DNA from 2 places in the Ewingella sp. S1.OA.A_B6 genome. Region 2 is predicted to be linked to the other one. Evidence: predicted binding sites of a transcription regulator. Region 2 holds the regulator's gene; the other holds the start of a gene.
The links. The regulator PurR, encoded in region 2, represses purine synthesis genes. The targets are predictions, from matches to a motif close to CANGCAAACGTTTGCNTG.
Positions count from the first base shown of each region.

Region 1: serA (phosphoglycerate dehydrogenase) is a predicted target of PurR. The motif match lies at 4,621-4,638, and genes of this name have one in related genera.

Region 1 is NZ_JBLJFK010000006.1:160,831-166,393, forward strand. It holds gene pepP (Xaa-Pro aminopeptidase) at 1-1,046, opposite strand, end outside; gene ACMV8I_RS14080 (YecA/YgfB family protein) at 1,103-1,675, opposite strand; gene zapA (cell division protein ZapA) at 1,937-2,266, shown strand; RNA gene ssrS (6S RNA) at 2,332-2,515, shown strand; gene ACMV8I_RS14095 (5-formyltetrahydrofolate cyclo-ligase) at 2,555-3,151, shown strand; gene serA (phosphoglycerate dehydrogenase) at 3,269-4,507, opposite strand; gene rpiA (ribose-5-phosphate isomerase RpiA) at 4,904-5,563, opposite strand, start outside.
Region 2 is NZ_JBLJFK010000001.1:766,824-772,386, forward strand. It holds gene punR (DNA-binding transcriptional activator PunR) at 1-716, shown strand, start outside; gene purR (HTH-type transcriptional repressor PurR) at 771-1,796, opposite strand; gene cydH (cytochrome bd-I oxidase subunit CydH) at 1,884-2,222, shown strand; gene ACMV8I_RS03780 (C40 family peptidase) at 2,367-3,209, opposite strand; gene ACMV8I_RS03785 (Grx4 family monothiol glutaredoxin) at 3,709-4,062, shown strand; gene rnt (ribonuclease T) at 4,154-4,864, opposite strand; gene gloA (lactoylglutathione lyase) at 4,953-5,360, opposite strand; gene ACMV8I_RS03800 (alkene reductase) at 5,503-5,563, opposite strand, start outside.

The sequences.
Region 1 (5,563 bases), on a different contig from region 2:
CCATGCATAAAGAACGGGCGGTGCGCCTGCTCGATGAACAGTGTCTCGACGTCGCCGCAGAGGATCCCCAGCTTCACCAGCCCTGCGATCATCACGCGGACCGCAGCTTCGGTGGCTTCCTGAATACTGCTCCCCGGACGCAGAACGTCCAGCGCTTTATATTCAGACGCCAGCACAATGTCATAGATTTCACGCTGCTCTTTACTGAATTTGCCACTGACCGGGAAAGTGCGGGTGATATCACCGGCATAGCCCTTATATTCACAACCGGCATCAATCAGTACTAAGTCGCCACTGCGCAGTTCAGATTCATTTTCGGTGTAATGCAAAATGCAGCCGTTTTCACCGCTGCCGACGATGGTGTTATAGGAAGGATAACGCGCGCCGTGACGGGTGAATTCGTGATGAATTTCGCCTTCAAGATGGTATTCAAACAGACCTGCGCGGCATTTTTCCATCGCACGGGTATGGGCCTGGGCGGTGATTTCACCGGCGCGACGCATGATGGCAATCTCGGCAGGCGACTTGAACAGCCGCATTTCATGCACGATGGGACGCCAGTCAATGACGGTGTCTGGCGCGGCCAGGTTCTTACGGAAACCGTTGCGTAGGGTGTCCAGCGCGCGGTTGACTATCTCGTCCGCATAGGCGTAATAACCTTGTGCGTGGTACACCACGTCAAGGCCGTTCAGCAGAAGGTGCAAGTGATCGTTGATGTCGTCAAACGGCAGGGCTTTATCGACGCCCAGCTTTACCGGTGCCGCATCCTGACCAAGACGGCGACCAAACCAGATCTCCGCCGTCAGATCGCGTACGCGATTGAAAAGGACGCTGTGATTATGGTTTTCATCACTCTTCACCAGGATCAGCACCGCTTCTGGTTCGTTAAAACCCGTCAGATACCAGAAATCGCTGCTTTGACGGAAAGGATATTCACTATCGGCATTACGTGTTGCTTCTAGCGCGGCGAAAATAATGGCGGCGCTGCCCGGCGCCATCTTGGCTAATAGCGCCTGACGACGATTCTGGTATTCGTGCAAAGTCATCTCACCTTCTCCTGAAACCGTTTTAGTTCATGGTTATAAAGCCATTCATGAAGAACTTAATGCAATGTGCGTGGACTTTCCGGTGCCAGCGGATGGCTGTGGCTGAATTCGCCAAAGCACAGAATCGCGGCAACGCGGACGTATTCGACCACCTCTTCGAGAGACGCGGCCAGTTGCTCCTGATCTTCATCTTCTTCATAGCCAAGCTGCGCGATGCTGCGCAGGTCGTCAATCGCTTCACCGACTTCGCCTTTCACTTTGGCAAGTTTCGGTTGCATCATGCCTAAGCCGAGCAGGTAATGGTTAACCCATCCGGCAAGCGCATCAGCGCGTTCAAAGATTGGTTTTTCGTCATCAGGCATCAGCATTTTGAATTCAAAGCTGTCATCTTCCAGCGTATCTGCGGTGATTTTTCGCAGTTGTTGCAGTAAGTCAGCCAGCGTATGCGGGAACGCCATACCTTCATTGGTCAGATCATGGACCAGCGTCAGCCAACTGCCGTCACGGTTGCCACCGCACAGTAGGCCGCTGATCAGCCCGTGCATTTCTGCTGCCGTCAGGGCGACTGATTGTTGTTTCAGTGCGCTTTCCAACGAATCATAAGTAGGATAAGTATTATCAATAGACATGCGTATTCGCCATCGTTGGCCGGTTAAGTTCGTGTTATGCTACCACCAAGGTCAGTCGTAGTACCAGATTAGCAGACCAGCGAACGGCAGTTGTTAAGCCTTACTTTGGCCGGCAAATGCACTGGACAAATATCCAGCACTTAGTTCGTTATAGGGTTGTAACCTGGTATTGAGATAGTTATAGTGAAGTCGCTTCCAACATCCTGTGTCGAGACACAGTGCTCAGGTTGGGGCGGCGTTCAAAGAAGGCAGGAAGGTGGCATGTCTGCACAACCAGTAGATATTCAAATTTTTGGCCGCTCGTTACGAGTGAATTGTCCGCCAGAACAACAAGAAGCATTGAACATGGCTGCTGAAGATCTTAATCAGCGGTTGCAAGATCTTAAAGTTCGCACTAGAGTCACCAATACAGAGCAATTAGTTTTTATCGCGGCACTGAATGTGTGTCACGAACTTGCTCAGGAACGGTTGAAAACCCGTGATTATGCCTCCAATATGGAACAACGTATTCGGATGCTGCAACAGACCATAGAGCAGGCATTGCTCGAACAAGGTAAGATCTCTGAACGTGAAGGGGCACCTTTCGAATAACTGCAATTTACGAATAACTTAAGGGGTTGATTCGCTTGTCACAGGCAGTCAGCAACGAGTAAAAGAATTCTCTGAGATGTTCGCCAGCGGGCCCGTCCCCTGAGCCGATAATTAGTACCAACAGAATGTGATGATCCGTAATCGGTGCGCATGCTCGGCCCGTCCGAGAAGCCTAAAGACTGCGACAGCGCGTTCACCTTGAACCATGGGTTCAAGGGTTACAGCCTGCGACGGCATCTCGGAGATCCCCTCTTTCTTCCCGGTACAATCCTTTTGGTTCTTGTATCTATGTCGCACACTCCTCAGCATGCTTTAACCAGACAAACGCTTCGAACTGAAATCCGCCAACGCAGAAAAAGTCTTACCCCCGAACAACAATCCCATTTTTCGCATCAGGCCGCTCAACGCGTTGCCTCACACCCGCGCATTAATGTAGCCTCAACGATCGCAGTGTTTCTCTCTTTTGATGGCGAACTCGATACCGCACCGCTGGCCTTACGTCTGTGGCAGGACGGCAAGCAGCTTTGTCTGCCGGTATTACATCCTTTCAGCCCCGGTAATCTACTGTTTCTCCGCTACACGCCAGAAACGCGGCTCATCCGCAACCGGCTGAAGATACTCGAGCCGCAGTTAGACGTCACACAGGTCGTCCCACTTTCGCAACTGGATATTATTCTGACGCCGCTGGTGGCTTTTGATCAGCATGGCCAACGCTTGGGCATGGGCGGCGGCTTCTATGACCGCACGCTTGAGCACTGGCAGCATGGCGGACCCTATCCAATTGGACTGGCGCATGATTGTCAGCAGGTCAGTGACTTACCGGTGGAGAAGTGGGACGTGCCTCTGCCCGAGGTTATTACCCCTGGCAGAGTGTGGAAGTGGTGAATAAAGACCAGCAAAAAGGCGCCCGCAGGCGCCTTGAAAAAATCTATCGATGTTGATGTTCTATAAATCCTTCGAGTGGCAGCCAACGCCGCTATAGCTCGAAGTATGACCAGCATATTAGTACAGAAGACGTGCGCGGATGGTTCCCGGTATTGCCTTCATCAATTGCAGTGCGTCGGTCAGTGTAGCAACGTCTGTCTCGGCGTCGATGACCACATAACCAATTTGTGGGCTGGTCTGCAGATACTGGGCGGAGATATTGATGCCCTTCTCGGCGAAAATCTGGTTGATGCTGGTCAGCACGCCTGGGCGGTTTTCGTGAATATGCAGCAGACGGCTGGCGCTGGCGCCATGCGCTGGCAGCGACGCTTCCGGGAAGTTAACCGCTGACAATGTTGAACCGTTGTCAGAGTACTTCGCCAGTTTGCCTGCCACTTCCAGACCGATCCCTTCCTGCGCTTCCATAGTGGAACCACCGATATGCGGCGTCAGGATCACGTTATCAAACTCGCACAACGGCGACAGGAACGGGTCGCTATTGGTGGCCGGTTCCTCAGGGAATACGTCGATAGCCGCGCCGGAAATATGCTTGCTGCGCAGCGCATCGCACAGAGCAGGAATATCAATCACCGTGCCGCGCGAGGCGTTAATCAGCAATGCGCCAGGCTTCATCTGCGCTAACTGGTCAGCGCCAATCATGTCTTTGGTATTTGCCGTTTCAGGTACGTGCAGCGTGATCACATCGCTGGTTTTCAGCAGTTCATTCAAACTCGCAATCGGCTGCGCATTGCCGAGCGGCAACTTGCTTTCAATGTCGTAGTAGAACACCTGCATGCCCAGGCCTTCCGCCAGAATACCGAGCTGTGTACCGATATGGCCGTAGCCAATGATCCCAAGACGTTTGCCACGTGCTTCGAACGAGCCAACCGCCAGTTTATGCCACACGCCACGGTGGGCTTTGGCGTTGGCTGAGGGAATGCCACGTATCATCAGCAACATTTCGCCGAGCACCATTTCGGCCACGGAACGGGTATTGGAGAACGGCGCATTGAATACCGGGATCCCGCGGCGGGTAGCGGAATCCAGAGCAACCTGGTTAGTACCGATACAGAAACAACCCACGGCAATCAACTTTTCAGCCACGGCAAAAACATCTTCAGTCAACTGGGTACGCGATCGGAGTCCAACAAAGTGTGCATCACGAATCGATTCTTTCAGCGATTCGACATCCAAAGCACCTTTGTGAAATTCAATATTGGTGTAACCCGCTGCGCGGAGTGAATCAACCGCACTTTGGTGGACGCCTTCCACTAACAAAAATTTAATCTTGTCTTTCTCGAGTGATACTTTTGCCATTTCCCGACCCTATTTTTCTGACTGACGATGTTTGCGACCGACGATTTATTACTTCTGACGTGGCGACCTTAAGGCTGTAACACAGCCAACATAACAAAAAATTCGCCATCATCAATACAAACGATTGCCTGTTGCCCAGCAGAAGGCACAGCCAGCGCAGGGCTTTTTAGAATTTAATGCTGGGTAAGAAAAACGGGGCCGGATGATACCGAGGTATGAAAGAGAAACGTGACATAAGTCACCAAATTTAGGCTTTTGAAGAAAAGATGATTCAACCGGAAAATTATCATATTCATAACATTGAGTTATAACCGCATACAGACTGGCTGCGTCAGAAACCACGCAGCCAGATCTTCTGCTTATCAAGTATCAGGCTAAAAACCGCCTGGGCATCAATTATTTCAAAGTGACGGTTTTTACGCCTTCAGCAGTGCCCACCAGCGCGACATCTGCGCCGCGATTGGCGAAAAGACCCACCGTCACCACGCCGGCAATGCCGTTAATCTTATTTTCCAGTGCGATGGCGTCGAGGATGGACAGATTATGCACATCCAGAATGATGTTGCCGTTGTCGGTCAGCACATTCTGGCGATACTCCGGCAGGCCACCGAGCTTAACCAACTCACGCGCCACGTAAGAGCGCGCCATCGGGATCACTTCCACCGGCAGCGGAAATTTACCCAACACGTCTACCTGCTTGGAGGCGTCGATAATACAGATGAATTTCTTGCTAATGGCTGCAATGATTTTTTCGCGGGTCAGCGCGGCACCGCCGCCTTTTATCATCTGCATCTGTCCGTTGATTTCGTCAGCGCCATCGACATACACCTCGAGCTCGTCCACTTCATTGCTGTCAAAAACGTGAATGCCGAGGCTTTTCAGTTTGGCGGTGGATGCATCTGAACTTGATACCGCGCCTTCAATCTGATGTTTGATAGAGCCGAGTGCATCAATAAAATGAGCTGCCGTAGAGCCGGTGCCAACACCAACAATAGTGCCGGGAGTGACATAATCCAAAGCGGCCCAACCGACAGCTTTCTTTAATTCTTCCTGAGT
Region 2 (5,563 bases):
TTTTCGTTGAAGAGGCGCGCCTGCTTATCAAAAAAATGATAGCCACGCGGCGTCAATGCCAACAAGTTGCCAATGGTTGGCGAGGGCAGCTAAATGTCGCGGTAGACCGCATTGTCAAACCGGACCGATTAAGGCGTCTTATTACTGATTTCTATCGAACCTTTCCCGATACCGAGTTGATTATCCACTCAGAAGTGTTTAACGGCGTGTGGGATGCCTTGGTGGATGGGCGTGCGGATGTGGCCATCGGTGCAACGCGCGCCGTCCCCACCGGCGGACGTTTCAGCTTTCGGGATATGGGTTTTATGGACTGGCACTGTGTCGTCAGCCCGGGTCATCCTCTGGCGGCATTGACAGCGCCACTTATTGACGAGCAACTCCGCGCTTATCCGGCTCTGTGCATTGAAGACACCTCGCGGAACCTACCTAAGCGGGATACCTGGACGCTGGATAATCAGCGCCGCTTAGTGGTTCCCGACTGGACCTGCGCCATGGACTGCCTGCGTGAAGGTCTGTGTGTGGGTATGATGCCTGTGCATCTGGTTGAAACATGGATAGTGCAACAGAAACTCAGCGTGTTGACGCTGGCAACCGCTTTTCCTGAGAGTGCCTGTTGCCTGACCTGGGACCAAAGTAATCAGTCTCCATCTCTTGCATGGCTTCTGGATTACCTGGGCGATACGGCAACCCTCAATCAGGAGTGGTTGCGCAATTAAAAACACCTGCAAAAGTGCAGGTGTTACGGGTTGGAAGAGCCGAAATGATCGGAACTAACGGCGATAATCGCGGTAAGGTCCATCGGCTACTGAGCGACGCTCAATCAGTTTTGGATGAACTTCGATGGTTTGCGACTCTTCACGCTTGCTGATAATGCGATCCAGCAGCATCGTAAATGCCATCTCGCCCAGACGCTCTTTTGGCTGATGGATAGTGGTGAGTGCGGGAGAAAAATAGCGGGCATTGCGCACGTTATCATACCCGATCACAGAAATATCCTGGGGCACCCGCAGGCCCATTTCATCGGCAGCGCAAATAGCACCCATAGCCATGACGTCCCCCCCGCAGAATACTGCCGTCGGACGCTGCTTCTGCATCAGAATTTTGTGCATTGCCTGGTAGCCGGACTCCGGCTCAAAGTCGCCCTGAACCACCCACTCTTCACGTAGCGGAATATTGGCCTCGTTCAGTGCTTTAACGAAGCCCTGGAAACGGCCACCACCGGTGTTACGGGCCAGTTGTCCTGGGATCACGCCAATATCACGATGGCCGCGCTCAATCAGATAGCGCCCGGCCATATAACCGCCTGCAAAGGCATTATCAATAATGCTGTCGGTAAAGTTTTTGCGCGCTTCGCCCCAGTCCATCACGACCATCGGAATCGAACGGTACTCTTCGAGCATGTCGAGCAGGGCATCAGGATACTCTGCGCACATCACCAACAGACCATCCACACGCTTTTGTGCCAGCATCGACAGATACGCCTGCTGCTTATCGAGATTGTTGTGCGAGTTACACAAAATCAGCGTGTAGCCTTTGGCATAGCAACTGTTCTCAACCGCTTCGATCACTTCGGCAAAATAGGGTGCTTCGCTGGATGTCGCGAGCAAACCGATGGATTTAGTGTTGTTGACCTTGAGGCTACGCGCCACCGCGCTGGGTGAATAGTGCAGTTCTTTAATCGCAACCTGCACGGCGGCTTTAGTTTCTTCGGCGACGAAACGTGTTTTATTGATGACGTGCGACACGGTTGTGGTGGAAACGCCAGCCCGTTTTGCGACATCTTTTATCGTTGCCATGAAAAGAATGACTCCTGTCTAACGTGCTTCAGCACGTTAGCATTATGTTAATCGTTTGCCTGCGTGGATTTGACTGCTGAAGTGTGGATGAGCAGTCAAATCTTTGGTGGGTTTTTCAGAGAAGTACAACCGTCTGAAAAGAGCATCGGAATGAATCTACCCGCACGCAGCGTGGTAACCGCTAATTTTCTCTTATATCTGACTAAAGGGGAAGTAAAAAGTCTTTATAACCTGGAGGATGATCACGAGATTTTAAAACAAAACTGTGAGAAAATGCGTTGGCACACAAACTGTATGGCTTATGATAAAGCCACATTTGATCCGAAAGGGGTTTTAATGGATACCAATTTGAAATTTGCTCTCATTACTGTGGTCGGCGCACTGGCAGTGATTGTTGCTTTCAGTTTTACAGCAGTAATGAACTGAAGTAGTTGCACTTTATACGTGGTGAGTGAAAAACAAAATAAAAGGGCGATTCCTGTTACAGGAAACGCCCTTTTATTTTGCAGTCTGAAGTTTCATAAACGTTTCGTTAAATGCTATTCATCGCTGATTAGCGTAACCACTGACTTAACGAATCGTTTTAGGCGTCATAACCCGACGCGCTCCTACGTAGTGATTTTGCCAGTAATCTTGGCCCAGTGAGGTGATTTTGATCTCTTCACCTGTACGCGGAGACTGAATGAATTTACCGTTGCCAACATAAACACCTACGTGATCTGCCGCACCGCGATTATTAATTCTAAAGAAGACTAAATCGCCACTTTCCAGCTCGCCACGTTTGACCGGTGCCGCATCACGAAGATGGTACATTTCGTTGGCAGTACGAGGCATTTTGATACGAATCAGATCTTTGTACGCGTAATACACTAAACCACTGCAATCGAAACCGGTATTCGGTGAGGTTCCACCCCAGCGATAGGGTTTGCCGACCTGATGCATCAGCTTGGTCATCGCAGTCTGTTGCGCATGTTGATATCTTTTTTTATGTGCAGCGCTTAATGCGATTGGTTTACTCTCTTTCGCGAGTAAGCCCTTGGTTTTTCGATGGCGACCATAGGCTTTTTTACTGGTCTCATTTTTTGCTATCGTTCGGCTTCCTTTCTTCGCTATTACTTCATTCTTCGTCGTTTTGACGTTTTTATTTACCGAGCGCTGATGGCGAACGAGTTTGGTGCTGGTGATTTTTTTCGCTTCTTTAACTTTTGCTTTCTTTTCTTTTACTACCGGCTCTGACTTGGACTTTTTGCTGCTTCGGGCAACGGCTTTGCGCTTTCGTCGATCGTCAGGCTTGGCCTGACTGACATGGCTTTTTCGTTGTTCAGCGGCAACATTAGTATGTGGCGATGCATACGCCAGATTTAGAAATAGCTGGGTAAAGAGCAGCACAGAAAGCGTAAACAATAAACGCATGGCGTCGTTACCAATATTGGCCCAAGGTTAAACATCAGAGATGTCAGAGTATTACCTAAAAGAACCCGATAAAACAGCACGAATTGCTTCGATTTTAGATCATATTGTGAGAAAAAGTTAATAGCATTTTAAATGCTGTAAAAATAGGCATCTTTAGTTCTAAAAACCATCTTATTTCAGAGCGTTGAAGATGTACTCTGATCAGACTCACTCTGTCATAAGAGAGTTAAACTCAACGGTCAAAAATGTTATTCTGAATGAATGTTTATTATTGCGAGCCGCTAGGCACTTTTATAAAAAAGTGACGAAACAAAACAGTTAAAACGATATCGATTAAAAGACCCTGTAAAAAATGGCGTTTTTATCCAAAGCTCTCCATCGTTACAATAGACGTTAGGTGACAAATGTTAAGCGACAAATGGCGCACATTTCCAGACAGCGCCCAGCGCATCAATGAGTAATGACCGTGACAGCCAGTTTTGGCTTGAGGAAGCAATAAATGACCACGACTACCATAGAAAAAATTCAGAAGCAGGTTTCCGAAAACCCAATTCTTCTTTACATGAAAGGCTCACCCAAGCTGCCAAGCTGCGGTTTTTCGGCTCAGGCCGTTCAGGCGCTTTCTGCCTGTGGCGAACGTTTTGCTTACGTTGATATCTTGCAAAACCCGGATATTCGCGCGGAAATGCCTAAGTACGCCAACTGGCCAACCTTCCCGCAATTGTGGGTGGATGGTGAACTGGTCGGTGGTTGCGACATCGTGATTGAAATGTATCAGCGCGGTGAGTTGCAGACGCTGATCAAGGAAACGGCAGAGAAGTACAAATCTTCTGAAGAGCCGCAGCCAGAATAAAATCTGCCCGCAGGTGCCAGGAAGCAATAAAAAGAGCGGCTCATGACGAGACGCTCTTTTTTTTAAGAAATTTTCTGTTTCCAGCCAATAACTACTCTTCGCTGTCGGCAGTTTGGCTCTCTTCGTCGTCTACGTTGACAGGCAACGGCCAGCCACCAAGGCGCTTCCAGCGGTTCACCAGCTCACAAAATAGTTCCGCGGTCTGTTCGGTATCATACAACGCCGAATGTGCCTGGCTGCTGTCGAAGACCATGCCCGCACTAATACAGGCTTTAGCCAGTACGGTCTGACCGAGTACTAACCCGCTTAGTGCCGCTGTATCAAAAGTGGCAAAGGGGTGGAACGGGTTGCGTTTTAGTCCAGCGCGTTCCGCCGCCGCCATCAAAAAGCTGTGATCGAAGTTGGCATTATGCGCAACGATGATCGCCCGGTTGCAGTTTTGTTCTTTCATTCCTTTACGGATGGCTTTGAAAATAGCGTGCAGAGCATCGTACTCGCTTACTGCCCCTCGCAGGGGATTAGTAGGATCGATACCGTTAAAGGCCAGAGCTTCCGGCACTAAAATCGATCCTTCAAAAGGCTCAACGTGGAAATGCAACGTTTCGTCGGTTTCCAGCCAGCCATCGTCATTCATTTTCAGACTGATTGCGGCAATTTCCAGCAGCGCATCAGTCTTTGCGTTAAATCCTGCAGTTTCTACATCGATAACTACTGGGTAAAAACCACGAAAACGGCCTCTCAGGGCATTAGTGTCACTATTTTCGGCCATCAGTTTCTTATCTTTATCGAATTCAGCGCGCATTATGACAAATTTTTGCGGAGGTTACAGGGTGCCGGTGGGAAAAGGGCAAGAAAAAGAGCGCTCTGGCGCCCTTGATGTAGAAATAGGATTATTTTCCCAGACCCCGACCGGCATGTTTAGATTCGATCAGTTCGATTTTATAGCCGTCTGGATCCTCAACAAAAGCGATAACAGTAGAGCCGCCTTTCACCGGACCAGCTTCACGGGTCACGTTTCCACCCGCTTTACGAATGTCTTCGCAAGTCTGCGCCACGTTATCAACACCCAAAGCGATATGTCCATAAGCAGTCCCCAGATCGTAGCTGCCAACATCCCAGTTATAGGTCAGTTCGATAACTGCGCCTTCGCTTTCATCGGTATAACCCACGAATGCCAGTGAGTATTTGTATTCGGTATTTTCGCTGGTACGTAGCAGGCGCATACCGAGAACATCAGTGTAGAACTTGATTGAGCGTTGTAGGTCGCCGACGCGGAGCATGGTATGAAGTAAGCGCATAATGTCCTCTGATTGCGGGGGTAAGTAATGAATCACAGACTAACTGATTGTCACTGCACAGGCAAAAAACGCGGCAGCCGAAGGGTACGGCTACCGCATTAGCAGGACTTGGATAGTCCCCTCTCACCTGATAATGGCAATCTTACAGCGTTGGGTAATCGGTGTAGCCCCGTGCGCCGCCGCCGTAGAAGAAATCAGCTTTT